One region of the Paenibacillus sp. EKM10P genome, then DNA from elsewhere that is predicted to be linked to it. Evidence: a T-box and tRNA genes for the amino acid it is inferred to sense, from the RefSeq annotation. Region 1 holds a T-box; the other regions hold tRNA genes.

Region 1 (3,607 bases):
GTCACGCAGACGATAGGTTACTTTGCCCTGCCCCTTACCCTCAGCTTCGAGCCATTCAATCATTTTCGGAATAGCTTCCTCATTGGTCAGTCCATTCAGCAGGCCTGAATTGACATGCGGACCATCCTCGGTGTATGGCTCTTTGTCCACGTCCCCACCTTGAACGACCTCAGTGATTTTCAATCCGAACTTCTTGGCAAATTCCCAGTCACGTGTATCATGGCCCGGTACTGCCATAATTGCACCTGTTCCGTAGCCTGCCAGTACATAGTCGGCAATCCAGATTGGCAGCTTTTCGCCGTTCACCGGGTTCACTGCATAAGCTCCTGTGAATACGCCTGTTTTATCTTTGGCCAGATCCGTACGCTCCAGGTCACTTTTCCGAGCAGCTTGTTCACGATACTGTTGTACAGCGTCCTTTTGCTCAGGTGTAGTGATCATATCCACCAATTCCTGCTCTGGGGCCAGCACACAGTAGCTTGCACCGAACAATGTATCTGGACGGGTTGTAAATACTGTGAGTTGTTCGTCATAGCCTTCAATTGGAAAATGAACCTCTGCCCCGGTAGACTTACCAATCCAGTTCCGCTGCATATCCTTAATGCTTTCGGACCAGTCCAGTTCCTCCAGATCGTCAAGCAAACGATCGGCGTATTCCGTAATTTTCAGCATCCATTGACGCATTGGTTTGCGGATAACCGGATGACCGCCACGCTCACTCTTACCATCAATTACTTCTTCATTCGCCAGTACCGTTCCCAGTGCTGGGCACCAGTTCACGGGCACTTCAGCTACATAAGCGAGGCCACGCTTGTACAGCTGGATGAAAATCCACTGTGTCCATTTGTAATAATCAGGATCAGTTGTGCTGATTTCACGATCCCAGTCATATGAAAAGCCAAGTGATTTGATTTGACGGCGGAAGTTATTTACGTTCTTCACCGTAATTTCACGTGGATGCTCACCCGTATCCAGCGCATGCTGCTCGGCAGGCAGACCGAAGGCGTCCCAACCCATCGGATGCAGTACGTTGTAGCCACGCATTCTTTTATAACGTGAAACAATATCTGTAGCTGTATATCCCTCCGGGTGGCCTACATGCAGACCAGCTCCAGACGGATACGGAAACATATCCAAAGCATAAAACTTCGGTTTACCCGGTTCTTCCCCAGTGCGGAACGTTTTGTTCTCATCCCAATATTTCTGCCATTTTGGTTCAATACTTTGCGGTTGATAGCCGTGCTTCGGCTGTGTGTCTGTCATTGTCTTTTCCTCCTCAAACGGTATGCAACAAAAAAACCTCTGCATCCCGTAGCGTGTCAGCGCTAGGGACGAGAGGTTATATTCCCGTGGTACCACCCTAGTTAGCAGAAAGCGTTCTTCGCATTCTACTCCCTTTGCACCTGATAACGGAGGTGATCCGATGCGTATTAATAACAGGATACTGACACCTATATAGGTGCTTTCCTGCGTTGGACGCATATCTCCGAGGTGAGTTCGCTTTGCACTGTCAACCGGCTTGCACCACCCGCCGGCTCTCTACATGTCCAGACAAAACTACTATTCCTCATCAGCGATTATTTAACCGTTAATAATGGCACTATTATATTGAAAACCGCGAAAAAAGTCAAATAAGGACTACATTTGATACGAAGCGCCATCTTCATACTAGTTGTCCATGACACATGAATACGAATGTTTTATAATAACTCCAAGTTGCATGGTTCAAGTTGAGATGAGATAAGAAAGGTGAGTGGAGACATGGCACAGATTAAAATTTTCGGGACAAAAGAGAAGCTAAATCCGATCAAAAAGCAACTTTCAGAGGTGATTCACTCTGCCGTGGTGGATGCGTTCAATTATCCTCCAGACAAGAGGTTTCATCGTTTTTTCCCTATGAATCATAAAGATTTTATATATGCAGATGGTCGCTCCGACGCATACACCATTATTGAAATCAGTATCTTCGAAGGCAGAACGACAGAAGCTAAGAAGCAACTCATCAATCTGTTATTTCAAAGAATTAACGATCTTTTGGGTATTTCTCCACAGGATCTTGAAATTACTATATTTGAAACCCCGAAACAGAATTGGGGCATTCGGGGTGTACCGGGTGATGAACTTCAGCTGAACTATAAAGTGAATATATGAGAGCAAAAAGACGCCCTTCATGACTTCATGAAAAGCGTCTTTCTTTTTCTATATTAGCTCAATGAATCCTAGCTATTTTACAGCGACATAAAAAAGTCTCGCCGCGTCATCTGCTGCTTCTACCCATTCAAAATCTGCATATACCTTCACATCACGAAAACCCGCTTTGGACAACTCTGCCTTCATCCAGGCTGGATTATAAGCACGCTGTACATGAATTTCCTCAAAACGCTGGTACAGATCGCGTCCTTCATGTTCTGCTTTCGCAAAGATACTGAGATGATGCTCAATTTCACAACGGGGAGTGTCCAATGCGCATGTCCAGATATACGAAATAGAGCGTTCATCCAGTACGAATGGTTGTTCTTCATCATAACGCAAAAATGTCTGGGGATGATGTACATCAAACAGAAAGGTTCCACCAGGCTTCAGACCAGCATACGTTCTGCGAAAAGTAGAAATGATATCTTCTTCCTCAAGTAAATAATTCAGGCAATCGCAAAAAGAAATGACAGAATCCACGGGCTCCGGTAAAATCCATTCTCGCATATCCTGCTGTATCCAGCGAACGCTCCCCTCACGAAACAATCGCTGCCCTTGAGGAGTAGCTTCCATTTTGCGACGGGCTACTGCCAGCATGTCAGAGGACAAATCGATGCCAGCCACCTCGAAGCCTGAGTTAACCAGTGGAATCGTAATTGAGCCCGTTCCGCAGCCCAGCTCGGCCACTGTATGTGGCATACCATATCGATCCCAAGCTTGCCGAGCAAAGCGCAACCAGTCCGGGTACGGCATGTCCTGCATTAGCTCATCATACACATAGGCAAACTTGCGGTAAGAAGCCATCTTTATTCCCCATTCCCGTCCTTCGGTTTAGGCATCTTCTCCACCAGGTAGGTCCAGTTTTCTTTTTGTGTAACCAGTCCTTCCTTCATCAGCTTGCCCATCGCACGCTTGAAGGCGGATTTACTGATACCAAACCGTTGCTTAATAATATCCGGCGGCGTTGCGTCAGAATATGGCATGCCGCCACCCGGACGTTCCTTCAGAAATGCAATCAACCGATCCGCATCCTCATCACGGCCTACTTCCTTGCGTGGCGACATCGCCAGATTGACCCGACCGTCTTCACGAACAAGCGTGATCCGTACCTTAACCTCCTCGCCCAAGCGAAGCATGCGGTTACGTTCCGACGAATGAATCATTCCTATTGCACCAAAACCAAGCACACCTCCGTCCACTAGGACGAATGTGCCCATCTGAAGCGGCTTGTACACCGTCGCCTGCACCCATGTATTAAGCCACGAACTAGGAGCATGGAAGCACAATGGAGCCAGTTCCTGCTCCCCTGCCAGTTTAGCTCGCAGTCTGCCTTGTTTGTCATGCTCCATAATGGCATACACGTAGTCACCCACCCGAGGATGCAGATCACGGTTTTCTGGCAACTCACGAATCG
Region 2 (3,607 bases), on a different contig from region 1:
TACTTCTTTGGTTGTCAGTCTGCATGTCAATTGGACCAAACGTGCCGAAAAACGCGGACCCATTGTGCTGTATCAGGATGAAGGCAGCAGCTATCTGTTAGCTGAACGGATTCAGCATTCATTAAACCGCTTATTTTGCATGAATAGACAAACCATATATGGAAAACCCTTTTATCTTCTGAATAAAATCCAACATCCCGCTGTAATAGTGGAAACCGGATTTATCAGCAACGAGCAGGACAGAGCCATGCTTTCCGGGGATCACGGTCAAAAAAGGATTGCTGAAGCTATTGCCGAAGGCATTATTGCGCATCTGACGGCATGGTAGTATTCGTGGCTGGGTCTCCTGTCCATCCCCATACATCACGCACCAGATCGCTAATACCGACAAATTGTGCATGCTCCTTTAATTTAGGGACCGATGAATGAAGCCCTGAGGAGGTATACATACCGGACACGCCGACATGTCCAATCGTTACACAGGTATCGTGCTCTGCCAACCATTCGACCACTTTACTAAGTTGCCGATTCACATGAGCGAGTGTATGAACATCATCCAAAAAAACATCATTTCGCACCGGTGGCATTCCCTTTTTAGCAGCAAGTTCAGGCACCACTGACCAATAATTAGTACGGCTATCAACAAAAAATAGTCCATATTCCTTACAAACATCAAGAACGACGGACATAATGCGCTTGTCTGAGGTGACCTTGGAGCCCATATGGTTGTTCATTCCTATGGCATAAGGAACATCCTTAATTGCTGCTGTCACCTTGGCGCGTACTTCTTCATCCGTCATATTAGCCTTGATTGCTCCCGGTCCAAGCCATTCAGGCTTGCCCTGCTTGGGCTCCATTGGAAGATGGACGATAACATCATGACCACGCTTATGCGCTTCCATAGCGTCCTGTTTGGTTGTTGGCAGGAAGGGCATGACAGCAACGGTGATTTTGACAGGTAAATTTAGAATCTCCTCGGTACCTTTCATATTGTTCCCTAAATCATCAATAATGACAGCAACCCTTTTTTGCTGCTGGTTCTGCTGGTCTATTGCTTCGGCAACAGCAGTTTTACAGATCATAAATAACATACAGACTGAAATACAAAGCACTACAATTATTTGCATTCTAGATCTTGCATGGTGTGCAAGCGCATAAGACGAATCCTTCCGGCTGCGTGATGCTTTTAAAGCCTTTTTTATTATATTTCTCATGTGCAGTTTCCGTCGTGTACTCATTTGCGGGTCAGCCTCCTTCTCTGTCCCTTCATTGTGTGAGTAAAACCGTTTAAATATGTACAAGGCAGATCTGAGATATAATCTCAGATCTGCCTTGAAGTGCGCATAATAACGTATATTAAAACTGATTACCAGTTTTTGTCGATAAATTCATCACGACCGGATTGGGCTCGATCTTCCTTATAATGTTTCACATTCTTCTTGTGATAATCCTGATGATAATCCTCTGCCGGATAAAAAATCGAAGCCGGAAGAATCTCCGTTACAATTGGCTTATCAAAGCGTCCGCTTTGTACCAATTGTTCCTTGGATTGCTGTGCAAGCTCACGTTGCTGCTCCGTATGATAAAAAATGGCAGGTTTATATTGTGTGCCTCGGTCCTGAAATTGACCTTCTCCGTCGGTAGGATCTGTTTGCGGCCAATACAATTCAAGTAGCTTTTCATAAGGAAACAGCTCAGGATCAAACGTAATCTGCACCACCTCATAGTGCCCTGTTGTTCCTGTTTTAACCTGTTCGTAGGTCGGATCGGAAATCGCCCCTCCAGTATAGCCTGAGACAATACTATGAATCCCCGGCTGCTCCTCAAACGGAGTCACCATACACCAGAAGCACCCACCTGCAAAAGTTGCTTTCTCCATCTTCCATCCAACCTTTCAATAGCTTCATCATAAAACGTGTTACTTTCTATCATATCTTAAAAATTGAACTTATAAAAGAATTGCTCAAGGACTTGAATAAAATTCAAGTCCTTATATTGTCCTTCCTGGGAAATCTGCAATAACTCCGAAACATAGAAAAGGTTTATAAAACTGCTACGAGAGCAATTCTATAAACCTTTTCTAAATGGATGCGGTCGAGAGGACTCGAACCTCCACGGGGGGTTAGCCCACACGGACCTGAACCGTGCGCGTCTGCCAATTCCGCCACGACCGCATATATATTTGTCGTCTATTTCAAAAGAATCAATCTTTCTTAGCGACAAGATAGATCATACCATGCTCAAATAAAGTTGTCAAACCTTTTATTTTTCTTTATTTATTCTTGATAAAAAAGGAATAATACGATAATATAAGAACATAGGTTCCTATTAACTTATGTTCTTTCACTTCGATGACTATGAATTATCATCACATTTCCCTAAGGCGGTGAATGGTAATGATCTCTTCAGATACTACTCAGCATCCATGCTCTCTTGTGAAAAGTTATCTACTCCTTACCTTTATTCAAAAAGTATTTGAGCGTGACAGCCTAATTCTTGAGGAAAGCGGCGTGCTGAAAACCCCTGATCTTTATGTCGAAATGGTTAACGCAGGAATAGATCGTACCGGAATCCTGCTATCTGAAATCAAACATGAATTTAAGAAGTATCACATTCGTGTTCTAGACATCCAACAAAACCACTCCGGCGTTCACGCCACCTATATATATAAAGGCGTCAAAGAACAGTTCAGTATGCCTATGTCCGCATTCCGCAAAGAAATGTATGAACGAATGCGAGCTTATTTGGGGCTCCCTACCTCTTTGCCTCATACGGCAGCTCTACCTTTACCAGAGAAATATCGCCCCGAATTACCCAATAACTCAACCCCCAAACCCCTACGCGTTGTTGGGCGAAGTTGGGTTGCATCCTCTTCTGCCTACAAGCATAAATCCCCTCGCCCTGCTGCTTTTGCTGCAAGTAAAAGAGCATAATCCCCGCACTACACGCAAAAAGAAGCTTCCGCAGGCACTAACTGTGCTCGGAAGCTTCTTTTCATAACCATCATTTGTTGAGATCAATCTATGTCCGCTATTACGATTATAAGTTATCTGTATGAATGATTCGCTTTAATGTAACGCCTTCTGTACACGGGTAACCCCTTGACTTAGAGCATGTCCTCCACCAACTGCAGCAGCTACAGCAACGGTCTCCATAATCTCCTGATCACTGCCTCCTTTGGAACGCGCCTCATTCACATGATAAAACGTACACACCTCATTGTTGGCAAATAAGCCAATACCTAGTGCAATCAGTTGCTTGGTTTTTTCATCTAAACTGCCGGCTTGAAAGCATTCTCCGGTAAAGCGATGATAGGCATGAACTACCTCGGGCAACTTATCTTCCAAATGGCTGATTTGATCCTTGTATGCATGTACTTTTTCGTCCATAACCGTCATTGACACAGCACGCCCTCTCTGTTGAGTTTTCCTTCATTACTGTGTCCGATTTAGAGTTTCTGTATGCCTAATGAAACACCCGTTTTTTAGCCAATCCCCATTTGGAACTCGTTTCTTAATCCAGATCTATCGGATTGTGTCGCGGCTCGCTGAACGGCTGATATGTATAGCTGCGATCCAACTTGACCACACGTCGATTCTGGCGGCGA
Region 3 (3,607 bases), on a different contig from region 1:
AGACAACAAAAAGAAGCCGAAGGAAAAAGGCTTCCTCCGGCTTCATACATTCCATGATAAAATAAACCATGGCTGCACACGGCGGTTTGTTGCCTCTCCCTGTACGCTTACGAGGTTAGCTGTCGGATTCGGACGTGAGAGTCGCCCTATTTACGGCACTTGGCCGGAAAATTCACCCCATGAGACACACGGCTTGCAAAGCCGTATATACTCGTTGGTTCCCCCGCTTTTGCAACTGCAAAATTCAGCGCTTTAGACAATTCGTTGTTGCTTCATTGTTGTTAATTTGAAATTACGTCTTGAATCATACACCCGTGCAAGGAAGACTGTAAAGCTCAACGGCAAGGCTATAAATCACCCTTTAGAGCATAGAAGATTAAGGATAACGCTTACAACCAACCTATGCTTCTCGTATCTCTCTAAAACTCTGTATTTCGCCTCTTTTTGAAAATGAAAGGCATGTCAATATTGGCGTAGGGTATGGTACGGTTGCCCTTTATTTATAAAAAAGAAAGAAAATGCGCTATATGTACTAGATAATTATCGAATGAAGCCTTTTTTATGAGAAGAAACACCTCAATTTGCTCCATTTGAAGTGCGATTTACCGTTTTGAACAAAAGACGATTTTACAATGCACAATGTCTGTAGACTCTTCTGGACTTGCAACCCCTTGTTGAATTGTTCACAATTTAATTGTAGAATATTGAATTAGGAGGGATATCATGAGCGTATATAAATATGATGCACAGACCCTACAAGGGGCACAAATTCCGTTATCCACATACGAAGGGAAAGTTCTTCTTATCGTGAATACTGCCAGCAAATGTGGGTTAACCCCCCAGTACAAGGCGCTACAAGAGCTATATGACCAGTATCATGAACAGGGGCTCGAAATTTTGGGATTTCCCAGCAACCAGTTCGCCAAACAAGAGCCGGGTTCCAGCGAGGAGATCTCCGAGTTTTGCCAACTCAATTACGGAGTGACTTTTCCCATGTTCGCCAAGACAGATGTTAACGGTGATCAGGCACATCCTCTATTTCGCTACCTGACCCACACTGCTCCAGGCGTATTAGGCTCCAAAGCGATCAAATGGAATTTTACTAAATTCTTAATTACACGAGAAGGTAACGTATTTAAGCGTTATGCGCCGCAAACCACTCCAGACAAGCTTGTAGGAGATATTAAGAAGCTTTTGCAGAAAAACTGACAATCTTTATGCATTACAGTTAACGAGCGGTCCGTTGTCCATACGACCGCTTCTGTGACGGGAGGATATGACGAAAAGTATTTAACAAAAAAAGCATCCCTTCACGTAAAACGTGTCAGGATGCTTTTTCAACTGGGTATTGCATATAATGCGGTCGAGAGGACTCGAACCTCCACGGGCGTACGCCCACTACCCCCTCAAGATAGCGTGTCTGCCATTCCACCACGACCGCATGTCATAATGTATTGAGGCAACAGATTTATTATACTCTCTCAGCAACAATTTGTAAACAAGAATATTATAATTATTTTCAATGTAACTTTATATAACATATATAAGCAATAAAATTATTTAATTTGACATAACTGAGTTCGAAGTGTAAATATATATTACATAAATATTTGAATTATTATTATAAAAATAAGATTTGAGTCAAATAACATCACACAAATATTCACTTCAAGGAGGCGAACCGTCCTGCATAAAGGTAACCGGTTGCTAAACTACGCATTATTGTTGGACCCTTCCCTACCTATTGGTGGTTTCACCCGTTTCTACGGATTGGAGGAGCGTTTCCGCGCTGGACACCTGAACAGTCTACAGGATCTGAAACATTACATGCGAGACGATTGGTATCCTCAAATCACAACCCTTGACGGCATGGCCATTAAAAGTCTGTATGCAGCCATCCAGCAGAATGACGGTTGGCGGATCGCCCTTATTGATAAAATACTGCACACCCAACATCCTTCCTCGCAGCATGTAAAAGAGTCGCGACTTTCTGGCCAGCGACTGCTCAAGCTCACCAAGGCTCTCTATCCTTGGCTCGCATTTGACCAACTGGAAGACACACTCACTCAATACAATGCAATTGGCACACTCGCTACTGTCCACACTTGGATTAACTCCCTCCTCGGAAGCGATATAGAACAGACCATTCACGGCTATTTTGCCACAGCGGTATCCTTCTGTATCGAAGATGCCTTTAGACTGCTCAATCCTCCTTATGAGGAAAAAAATCCTCTTATCGATCATATGACCAGCGAGTTGCTTACCACCTGGAAGAAGATTAACAAACCTACGCCAAGCTCATATCAGCGCCATCTTTTCCACAGCCATCGGACCAGCTCCTACATCACTCAGCCACCCTATATGAGCCATAGCAGCCAATTGAATGCATCCAGACCCTTTTCCTCCTCCGTCCTATTTAAACACCTTCCAGCATCCCTCTGATGCGTCGTTTACCAATCTAGCAGTCACAATAAAAATACTCTGCCCTTTTCTCAAGCGGCAGAGTATTTTTATTCATGTATCCCAAATTCACACCAATAACAGACCATAGTCGGATTATTTTCACTTTTTGCACTTAATTAAGTAATTATTTTAATAAAATAACGTATTTAAGATTGTATAAACACGTATAAAAGTGTATCATAGTTTTAGATGGTTAATTCTAACATGTTTACTGATGATTATTATATCACACCAATTATTCCGCAAGAATCCGTAAGGGGCGATTTCTCTTGAACAACAAAATGCCTGTCACCTCCTTCGGGTGGGCCATCAAACAAAGGCTTGTCGAGCTTCGACTGGATCAGAAAACATTTTGCGAGACACACAACATTCCGCCTTCACGCTTGTCCAATCTGATTCACGGCACCCGCAAAGCACAAAGGTACAGAAAACAAGTTGCTGCAATTCTGAATATCGACGATAACGATTATAAGGAGGCGACACCACACTAAACCGAACAAACATTTTAGCAACCAATGCGTCGCCATATTATCAGGAAACCAAATAAACCCGTAAACCGAACCCTCAGTTCGTTTTACGGGTTATCACCCAGGCGTTTAGCCATAGATTATTCAAGTTTTGTTTTGTCCTTCTCTCTTTTTTGCTTACGGTACTTCGCAAATTCAACGTATTCTAAAATAAAGTTCTGTTCTTCTGTATCAAGATCTTCAGCCTGGCAATTCAGTGGCCCCATCACCCCAAAAAAATAAGCAGCCTTCTGCTCCTGAAGCACGCCTTCCCCCGGCTTAATCCCTTTCATCAACCAGTCGAGCGATACATTAAAAAAGTCCGAAATCTGAATCAAATGGGCGGTACCCGGCGTTGTTTTTCCCCTTCTCCAATCACCGAGATTCCCTGAGCTAATTTTAAGCTTTTCACAAAATGCCTTCTTGGTCATTCCTCGATCCTTAATTAAAGCTTCAATCCGCTGATAAATAGTTTGATCTCCCACAACGTTTCCCCTCCGACACTGTAGCTTTTTCTAATTAATTTTCAATTGTACATATTAGAATGTCCTTATCAAACCCCACAGCAAACATTAATCAGTAGTTGAATTGGGCTGGTTTTTCTCTTTACGAAAGCGGGTAAATTCAATATACTCAAG

Evidence for each region. The T-box of region 1 lies ahead of leuS (leucine--tRNA ligase). A T-box ahead of a tRNA ligase gene usually reads a tRNA of that ligase, here a tRNA-Leu.
Region 2: it encodes a tRNA-Leu, which carries the amino acid that the T-box ahead of leuS (leucine--tRNA ligase) is inferred to sense. The anticodon was not compared.
Region 3: it encodes a tRNA-Leu, which carries the amino acid that the T-box ahead of leuS (leucine--tRNA ligase) is inferred to sense. The anticodon was not compared.

What each region holds. Positions count from the first base shown of each region.
Region 1 covers NZ_JAALET010000004.1:257,010-260,616, reverse strand. The annotation lists gene leuS (leucine--tRNA ligase) at 1-1,263, opposite strand, end outside; T-box leader at 1,325-1,583, opposite strand; gene HFE01_RS13670 (tautomerase family protein) at 1,762-2,151, shown strand; gene HFE01_RS13665 (class I SAM-dependent DNA methyltransferase) at 2,224-2,997, opposite strand; gene HFE01_RS13660 (CvfB family protein) at 3,000-3,607, opposite strand, start outside.
Region 2 covers NZ_JAALET010000001.1:949,117-952,723, reverse strand. The annotation lists gene HFE01_RS04415 (N-acetylmuramoyl-L-alanine amidase) at 1-328, shown strand, start outside; gene HFE01_RS04410 (divergent polysaccharide deacetylase family protein) at 303-1,238, opposite strand; gene msrA (peptide-methionine (S)-S-oxide reductase MsrA) at 1,367-1,879, opposite strand; tRNA gene HFE01_RS04400 (tRNA-Leu) at 2,090-2,174, opposite strand; gene HFE01_RS04395 (YhjD family protein) at 2,397-2,933, shown strand; gene HFE01_RS04390 (carboxymuconolactone decarboxylase family protein) at 3,069-3,398, opposite strand; gene HFE01_RS04385 (hypothetical protein) at 3,514-3,607, opposite strand, start outside.
Region 3 covers NZ_JAALET010000001.1:458,254-461,860, reverse strand. The annotation lists cyclic di-AMP (ydaO/yuaA leader) riboswitch at 89-260, opposite strand; gene HFE01_RS02045 (glutathione peroxidase) at 724-1,209, shown strand; tRNA gene HFE01_RS02040 (tRNA-Leu) at 1,359-1,441, opposite strand; gene HFE01_RS02035 (urease accessory protein UreF) at 1,705-2,442, shown strand; gene HFE01_RS02030 (Rha family transcriptional regulator) at 2,733-2,954, shown strand; gene HFE01_RS02025 (helix-turn-helix domain-containing protein) at 3,071-3,454, opposite strand; gene HFE01_RS02020 (helix-turn-helix domain-containing protein) at 3,542-3,607, opposite strand, start outside.